DNA from 2 places in the Photobacterium sp. CCB-ST2H9 genome. Region 1 is predicted to be linked to the other one. Evidence: predicted binding sites of a transcription regulator. Region 1 holds the regulator's gene; the other holds the start of a gene.
The links. The regulator CRP, encoded in region 1, controls carbon source genes, mostly activating them, when cyclic AMP is high. The targets are predictions, from matches to a motif close to TGTGANNNNNNTCACA.
Positions count from the first base shown of each region.

Region 2: a site for CRP is predicted at 2,254-2,269, ahead of recB (exodeoxyribonuclease V subunit beta). Genes of this name have one in related genera too.

Region 1 is NZ_CP100425.1:305,639-310,346, reverse strand. It holds gene L4174_RS01345 (hydrolase) at 1-161, shown strand, start outside; gene L4174_RS01340 (phosphoribulokinase) at 218-1,087, opposite strand; gene L4174_RS01335 (YheU family protein) at 1,214-1,435, opposite strand; gene L4174_RS01330 (OsmC family protein) at 1,469-1,873, opposite strand; gene crp (cAMP-activated global transcriptional regulator CRP) at 2,148-2,780, shown strand; gene L4174_RS01320 (hypothetical protein) at 2,963-3,172, shown strand; gene L4174_RS01315 (DUF1338 domain-containing protein) at 3,272-4,066, opposite strand; gene astD (succinylglutamate-semialdehyde dehydrogenase) at 4,103-4,708, opposite strand, start outside.
Region 2 is NZ_CP100425.1:641,633-646,340, forward strand. It holds gene recC (exodeoxyribonuclease V subunit gamma) at 1-2,065, shown strand, start outside; gene recB (exodeoxyribonuclease V subunit beta) at 2,394-4,708, shown strand, end outside.

The DNA.
Region 1 (4,708 bases):
CGGCGGCAGTCATCCCGACACAGCCGCTGCCTGCCCATATCGAGTATCACCTGACCCAATACGGGGGCCATGTCGGTTTTATCAGCGGCAGCTGGCGCGAGCCGACGTTCTGGCTGGACCAGACCGTACCGGCCTGGTTTCAAAAAAAACTCAGGGGTTAACCTGAAACAAAAAACGCCTGGCAAACCTGCACAGGCGTTTTTTCAATGAGGCCCGGTTATCCGATTTTCCCGGTATCGATCAGCTGCTGGATCAGCGGCCGCATGATCAGCTCCATCGCAAAGCTCATCTTCCCGCCCGGCACCACCAGCGTATTATGGCGCGACATAAACGAGCCCTGGATCATCGCCAGCAGATACGGGAAATCAACATTCTTGATGCCACGGAAACGGATCACCACAAAACTCTCATCCAGACTGGGGATGGCTTTCGCACTGACCGGGTTGGAGGTATCAACCGTCGGCACCCGCTGGAAGTTAATATGGGTCCGGGAAAACTGCGGAGTAATGTAATTGAGATAATCATCCATTGAACGGACGATGGACTCCATCACTGCTTCTCTGGAGTGGCCGCGATCGCGGGTATCCCGCACGATTTTCTGAATCCATTCCAGGTTCACAATCGGGACCATGCCAATCAGTAGGTCGACGTGCTGTGCAACATTGACATCGCCATCCACGACGCCGCCGTGCAGGCCTTCATAAAACAGCAGATCGGTATTTTCCGGCAGATCCTGCCAGGGCGTAAAAGTGCCCGGCATCTGGTTATAGGGCACGGCTTCATCAAACGTGTGCAGATAGCGGCGGTATTTTCCGCTGCCGTCTTCGCCGTACTGACGGAAAAAGTTTTCCAGCAGCGCAAAGTCATTCGCCTGCGGGCCAAAATAACTGATGTGGCGCCCCTGCTCCTTGGCTTTGCGGATCTCCACATCCATTTCCGGACGGGTAAAACGGTGAAAACTGTCCCCTTCCAGCCATGCCGCATGGATATTCAGCATATTAAACATCTTGCGGAAAGCTTCCGAAGTGGTGGACGTTCCTGCTCCGGAGGAACCTGTTACTGCAATGATTGGGTGTTTTGCAGACATGACATACCTTGTCGTTTATCCAAACGGAATCAGTTATTAACAGGGCAAATGGATGCAGTCAAGCATCCGACCGCATCCGTCGGCGCCAGCTTCCGTTTTCTGCTGTCACCTCTGAGTATGGCAGCTTTATTCTGTGCGAAGCGAGCGACGTAGTTTGATATCCACCGTTTCGTGCAATTCGGAATACATAATCACGGCCTCTCCCGCCGCCAATTGCTGGCGTACCTTGTCCACTTTCTGCGCCAGGCTCAGCTCTTGCTCACCGTAGTCGGTGCCCTCGCGCAGGACAAAGTGTTCAATCAGGTTGGTCAGCGTTTCAGCATCGATATCTTGCCAGGGAATGATCATACAACTTACCTGATTAACCCAGATGACAACGGCTTATGCCGCGACAATCTGGTAAGAATGAGTCAGGGTCACGCCTTTGCCCAGCATCAGGCACACGGAGCAGTACTTTTCCAGTGAATCGCTGACAGCTTTGGCAACCTGAGCGTCATCGAGATGATGACCGGTGACGACAAAATGCAGATTGGCCGAGGTGAAATAACGCGGTGCCTGTTCGCGGCGCACGGAATCAATCTGTGCCTCACAGGCGGTAATCGCCTGACCGGCACTTTTCAGCGCATCGACCACATCCACCGAGCTGCAGCCTCCGGCAGCCATCAGGACCAGTTCCATCGGGCTGGGCGCTTTACTGCCGCCGTTCCCGTCCATGACCACACTGTGGCCCGAGTTAGACTGGCCGATAAAAGTCAAATCTTCGACCCATTTCACACGTGATTGCATGCGTTACTCCTTACTACAAAAACCCGGATTTTATCACTAAGTCACAACGGTGTGATCATGTGCACAGTAAAGTGTCCAAAATGTTCATTTATCCCCGCGCAATATCAAGCAATGCATGACGAAAAAAGTTAAACTCTTGGTCTGAATGTTCACATGCGCTTGCAGCCCAGCCGTTGACTGAATATGCTAGTTGGCAAACAATAGTATTGTTCTACCCAACCCCAATGCAAGGAATGACGTTGTTGGGCAACACACTGCAGAGGAAGTTAGTAATATGGTTCCAGGTAAACCGCAAACAGATCCAACTTTGGAGTGGTTCCTTTCTCACTGCCACATTCATAAGTACCCGTCGAAGAGTACACTGATCCATGCTGGCGAGAAAGCAGAGACCCTCTACTACATTGTCAAAGGTTCCGTCGCCGTTCTGATCAAGGATGAAGAAGGTAAGGAAATGATCCTGTCTTACCTCAACCAGGGCGACTTCATTGGTGAACTGGGCCTGTTTGAAGAAGGCCAGGAGCGTACTGCCTGGGTTCGTGCGAAAACACCATGTGAAGTGGCTGAGATTTCCTTTAAGAAATTCCGTCAGCTGATCCAGGTTAATCCGGATATCCTGATGCGTCTGTCCGCACAGATGGCACGCCGTCTGCAAGTCACCAGCCAGAAAGTCGGTGATCTGGCATTCCTGGACGTGACTGGCCGTATTGCCCAGACCCTGCTGAATCTGGCAAAACAACCGGATGCCATGACTCACCCGGACGGCATGCAGATCAAAATTACCCGTCAGGAAATCGGCCAGATTGTTGGCTGTTCCCGTGAAACCGTTGGCCGCATTCTGAAGATGCTGGAAGAGCAGAACCTGATTTCTGCCCACGGTAAAACCATCGTTGTGTACGGAACACGCTGATCACTCTCCGGTGATGCAGCCAATGTGAGTACAATAAAAAGCCGCAAACGCGGCTTTTTTTATTTCTGCCGGGCATACCCTGTGATTACAGCTGTTTTCTCAGGACACTTCACATTTTTTCAGTTGCCTTCCATCCCTCTGTTGCTACATTTGGCGTATCAGTACTATGTGGATGTGCAGATATGGATATCGAACGTTTTGCCCCAAATGCCCAGCACAATCAGCTTCCCCCGCGCCCTGTCGTAACCAGAGGACGTTTCCTCTCTGCCTCGGTTGAAATGACAGGTTTTCAGTCTCCCCGGCAGCTCCTGGAGCAGGAAGCCTACCTGTGTCTGACCAGCCCCCCAAGTGAATCGGATGACTGGATGCAACCGCTGGATCAACAGCACTGACAAGCCCTCTCACAGCACGAGATATGGCATTCAGCCCCCCCAGATAAAAAAACAGCGGCCCAGAGGCCGCTGTTTAATGACAGAGCAAAGATACCTGTCTTACATATTCGTACTTTCGAAGATCTTGTCCGCCGACGCAGCCACAAAGCCCGGGTAGAGTTCCCCGTTCTCCTGCAGATACCGCTTGGCAAACTCATAGAAACCGCCTGGAATTGAACGGATACCATCGGTAAAGCGGACTTCCACCCGATCAGCCATCGTTGATGACTGCTCCAGCAGCACTTCCGGACTACCTTTCACTTCACCACCCGATTCATTGATGGTGAAGCCGTTGTGGCGCAGCAGGCTGTTCACCTCTGCAACTTCCGCAAACTGCTCCAGCTGATTTACGCTGACAGTAAAATGGTTCGCACCATAACCGTGGGCAGCAACCCAACCCGCGTACTCACTTTCCTCGGCCAGCTTCTCATAGGTCGCGTAATCGAGATCCCATAAACGGCCACCGTACAGGAAAGCACCATCCTTCATTGCGCCATCAGGAATCTGCTTCACCAGCTCACGCACGGTATTTTGCAGATCCGCCGAGCACTGTCCGACCAGCAGTTCACTGATAAAGACTTTCGGTGCAGCCGGGTTCGGATGCTCAAAGTGCTCCGCATACAGTTTCTTCTGCTCGAAGTGATACGTTCCGCACGGCTTGTAACCAATCGCAATGAATGGTGCAGCCAGCACATCCAGGCTCACACCCGGCAGATTGAACGTACGCAGGGCAATGTGATCGTTCAGCAGAGGCTCTTCCTCTGTCAGCAGATCGTGCACCTGAGCGGCCGAAGGGCAAAGACGGGTTGTGTAGTCCTGCCACAGGGCATCAAACAGTTTTTCCACTCTTTCCATGTTGCGGTTCCCTCGTCAATACGGGTTAAGCAATAGTTACAGTTGGATCCCCGGAGACAGCTGAGCAGGCAGTTCGGTTGCCTCTCCTTCCATGGATGCCATTGGATACGCACAGTAGTCCGCGGCGTAGTAAGCGCTTGGGCGCAGGTTACCGGACGCACCCGGACCACCGAACGGTGCATCACCGCTGGCACCCGTCAGCTGACGGTTGCGGTTCACAACACCGGCGCGAATATGATCGATAAAGTACTGCCACTCGCTGTCGTCAGTCGAAACCAGACCGGCAGACAGGCCATAGCGGGTGTCATTTGCCATCTCAACAGCCTGAGGCAGCTCCTGATAACGTGCCACCTGCAGCAACGGACCAAAATATTCTTCGTCCGGCAGCTCGGCGATCTTGCTCACTTCAACAATACCCGGAGTCACGATGGCACCCTGACCACGCTCAGCTTTCAGCAGCGCTTCACCACCCATGCTCAGCAGACGTTCCTGCGCAGCAATGATGTTATCGGCTGCGACCACAGAGATTTGCGGCCCCATAAACGGCTGTGGCTCAGCAAACGGACCGTCAACTTTGATGGCCTTGGTTGCCGCAATCAGTTCAGCAATCAGCGCATCCCCTTCAGCACCTTCAGGTACATA
Region 2 (4,708 bases), 340 kb from region 1:
GGATCTGCCGAACAGCCGCTGTCATGCTTCTGAGCTGACGGAAATGCTGGAAGTACCCGCGATCATGAACCGGTATGGTCTGGATGCAGAACGGTTTCTTCAGGTGAAAGCCTGGATTGAAGAAGCAGGGATCCGCTGGGGACTGGATGGTGATACGGCCCGGGAGTTTGCTCTCCCGGATCAGAAACAGAATACCTGGCTGTTTGGCTTGCAGCGGATGCTGCTGGGCTACGCCATGCCACAGCAGGCCGGACTCTATCAGGGGATGCTGGCCTATGATGAAGTGCAGGGGATGGAGGCCGAGCTGGCTGGCCAGCTCAGCGTTTTTGTCGAACAACTGATTCATTATCGCAAGGTGCTGAATCAGCCTCATTCAGCCAGCGGTTGGTTTGCGGTGCTGAACCAGTTGCTGGACGATTTCTTTGTCGTGGATACGGAAGGAGAGCTGGTCCTTCGCCTGATCCGCGAGAAATTACAACAGCTGGAACAGCAGCTGAAAGATGCCGGTTACGGCGACCGGCTGACTCCGGCCATCATGCGTGACTACCTCAATGACAAGCTGGGTGGCGAACGGATCAGTCAGCGCTTTCTGGCCGGACAGATCAACTTCTGTACCCTGATGCCGATGCGTTCTATTCCGTTTCAGGTGGTCTGTCTGCTGGGAATGAACGACGGCGTCTACCCGCGTACCATTGCGCCGGAAGGTTTTGATCTCATGGTCGGCCGCCAGCGCGCCGGTGATCGCTCCCGCCGTGACGACGACAGATACCTGTTCCTTGAGGCTATGCTCTCGGCCCAGCAGCAGCTCTATATCAGTTATGTCGGCCGGTCGATTCAGGACAACAGCGAGCAAATGCCGTCAGTGCTGCTGAGTGAATTGCTGGAATATTGTCAGCAGGGATTCTGTCTGACCGGGGATGAAAGTCTGTCGCCGGACGATTCAGCCGCCCGGCTGCTTCAGCAATTGGTCCGCCACCACCCGCTGACGCCTTTCAGTCCGCAGGCATTTCTGGGAGCAACGCCGAGCTATGCAGCGGAGTGGCTTTCTGCGGCCCGCCGGGAACCGGTGATTCAGGACGAATTCCTGGACCAGCCGCTGGCTCCGGTCGCACTGGAGGCGCTGTCGGAATCGACCGGTACGTCTGCGGTGATGGAGCTGGCGGAGCTACAGCGTTTCTGGCGTCTGCCGACACAGTATTTTTTCAATCGTCGGCTGAAGGTGTACTTCAATGCAGCCGAAGGCGCTATGGCGGATGATGAGCCGTTTGCGCTGGATGGTTTACAGAGTTACCGGCTGCGCGAAAATCTGCTGATGACCCTGCTGGAAGCAAAAGAACAGTCGAAAGATCAGTCCGAGGCCCTGGCGCAGTTTCAGGCCCGGCAGCAGGCTGCGGGCAGTCTGCCGATTGGAGCATTCGGAGAACTGACGCTGGCGCAGGAAACACTGCAGATCCTGCCGCTGGCTGAGCAGATCTCATCTTTGCTGGCCACCCGGACTGAAGACCCGGAAATCGACCTGCCGCTTGAAACTGCTGTCGGCGGCATTCGCTTGCAGGGGTGGTTACGTCACCGCACCGCAGAAGGTCTGGTGCATTTCCGGCCGGGTAAGATCCGGGCTCAGGATATGCTTCAGGCCTGGATGGAACATCTGGCACTGGCCGCTCAGGAAACTCAGGCAGCGACTCATCTGCTGGGCATTGATACCCATCTCCGGCTGAAACCGGTTGATGCAGAGTATGCCCGAGATCAACTGACCGCGTTGATCGACGGTTATCTGGCCGGGCAGTCGGATCCGCTGCCTTATTTCCCGCGCACGGTCTTGTCGGGGCTGGAAGCGCTTCAGGATAAAAGCGGCAACTGGCTGACGGATGAGGACACTCTGTTGAAAGCGCAGACCAAAATGGCTGCGGTTTTTCAGGACAGCTATTTGCTCCGCGGAGAAGGCAGCAATGTCTACATCGCCCGTGTCTGGCCGCAATGGCAGGATGATTTGGCGGCGGATGTCATGGCTTGGGGAGAGCGTGTGCTCAAGCCTGTGTTAATGCACCTGGAAGCGGTTGATTGAAGCTGGTGAGCGAGGTGGCCGCCGGCAAAATCATTATGAGTGTAGGGTGTTCACCGGTCGGCCACAAGGTCCAGAGGTAGACCAAATTTCGTGGCTGCGATACTACAGAAAGCCAGTGGTTGAAAATGTGAAACACCTCCCATAGTGATAGAAACATCAGAATGAAATAGGGTAAAAAGTGTTGAACCCGTGAGTGATCACAAAAGCACATGTAAAAAAGAAAGTTTTCCATTTTTTATGCTGCCTGAAACAGAATTCTGGTGTCACGGAGTTTGGGTGCCGTGTCAGCATGCGGGCAAATAATTTTTTCAGAGACCAGGTTGATGAGATGACAGCGACCACAGCAACGGATAAACCAGCAATCATGCCACAGCCGCTGGAGGCAATGACGTTTCCCCTGCATGGGACCCGGCTGATTGAAGCTTCGGCGGGCACGGGAAAAACCTTCACCATTGCCAGCCTGTATCTGCGTCTGCTGTTAGGACATGGTGAAGCGGGCGCGGCATTTCCGCATCCGCTGACCGTGGATCAGATTCTGGTGGTGACCTTTACTGAAGCGGCAACAGCTGAGCTGAGAGACAGGATCCGCCGACGGATTCACGATGCCCGGATCGCTTTCAGCCGTGGCTCCAGCGAGGATCCGATTCTGGCGGGGCTGTTGTCGGATCTGCCGGATCATGCCCGATCGGCCACCTTGCTCTTGCAGGCCGAGAGACAGATGGATGAAGCTGCGATTTTCACCATCCACGGTTTTTGTCAGCGCATGCTGACCCAGAATGCTTTTGAATCCGGCAGCTTGTTCACCAATGAATTCATTACGGAAGAGAGTCAGCTCAGGGCACAGGTCGCAGCCGATTACTGGCGCCGTTATTTCTATCCGCTGTCCCGTGAACTGGCGAATGAAATTCGTCGGTGCTGGCCCGCCCCGGAAACACTGCTGCAAGCGATCAATCCCTTTTTGTCCGGTGCACCGGTCGTGCTGAAAGCGCCGCCGTTATCCGGCGATCTGGCGCAGTTACACCAGCAGAATCTGGAACGGATAGAAGCCGTCAAGCAGGGCTGGTGTGCGCATGCGGCTGATTTTTTTGCGTTGATCAGCGATTCCGGGGTCAATAAGCGCAGTTATACCAAAACCAGTCTGCCAAAGGCGCTGGATGAAGTCGGCCAATGGGCTGCGCAGCCGACCACAGATTACAGTCTGCCCAAGGCCCTGGAAAAATTTGATCAGGCGGTGCTGGCAGAGAAAACTGCCAAGGGCACCGTGCCGGAGCATCCGGTTTTTGTTGCGATTCAGGATTTGCTGGCGAACCCGCCCAGTGTACGGGAGCCGATTCTGGCGCACGCGATCCGGGCATGCCGGGAACTGCTGGCTGAGGCAAAACAGCGCAAAGGCTGGCTGTCTTTTGATGATTTGCTGACGCAACTGGCAGCCGCGCTGCAAACGGATCGCGACAGCGGGAATGGTGCTCTTGCAGCCCGGATCCGTCATTTGTATCCGGTGGCAATGATTGATGAGTTTCAGGACACGGATCCGCTCCAGTATCAGATTTTCAGTACGGTTTATATGCCGGAAGAGTCTGCCGAGGGAGAATCATCGGCAGCCGTGTCCGGACTCTTTATGATCGGCGATCCCAAGCAGGCGATTTATGCTTTCCGGGGCGCGGATATTTTCACCTATATCCGCGCGCGGCGGCAGGTCAGTGCCCATTATACGCTGGGCACCAACTGGCGCTCGACCGCCAGTATGGTGGCCGCGGCCAACCGGGTGTTTGCACTGCCGGACAGTCCTTTTATCTATGACAGCGATATCCAGTTCCTGCCCGTCCAGTCTAGTCCGAAAGCGGCTGAACGACACTGGGTACTGAACGGTGAACGGCAGCAGGCGCTGTGTTTCTGGCACATGGATGCCGAGGCGCCGGTCACGAAAGGGGATTATCAAACCGTGATGGCGGAAGCTACCGCGGCCCAGATCCAGACGATTCTGACTCAGTCTGAACTGGGTCAGGCTGCGCTGGTGGACGGGGAAGAACAACATCCGGTGGCAGCCGGTGATATTGCGGTGCTGGTGCGGACCGGGACAGAAGCGGCCCTGATCCGTCAGGCGCTGGCCGGACAGGGGATTGCCAGTGTCTATCTGTCGAACCGGGACAGTGTCTTTGCCAGCCAGGAAGCGGCCGATCTGCTGCGTCTGCTGGTAGCCGTCCAGTATCCGGAACAGGAAACAACGCTGCGTGCAGCGCTGGCAACGCCTTTGTTTGCACTCAGTGCCTTTCAGCTGGACCGGCTCAATAACGAGGAAGATGAGTGGGAGCGCTGGATCGCCGAGTTCCGCGATTACCGCAGCCTGTGGCAGCGTCGCGGTGTCCTGCCTATGATTCGTCACATGCTGACCCGACGTCAGATAGCAGAACGGCTGCTGGGAGAAAACGGCGGCGAGCGGCGTCTGACGGATGTGCTCCATCTGGGCGAGCTGTTGCAGCAGGCCAGTCAGATGCTGGACAGTGATCAGGCCCTGATTCGCTGGCTGGCGGAGCATATTGAATCTCCGAACGGGAACAGCGATGAGCAGCAATTGCGGCTGGAATCTGATCGCAATCTGGTGCAAATCGTCACCATCCATAAATCCAAGGGACTGGAGTACGA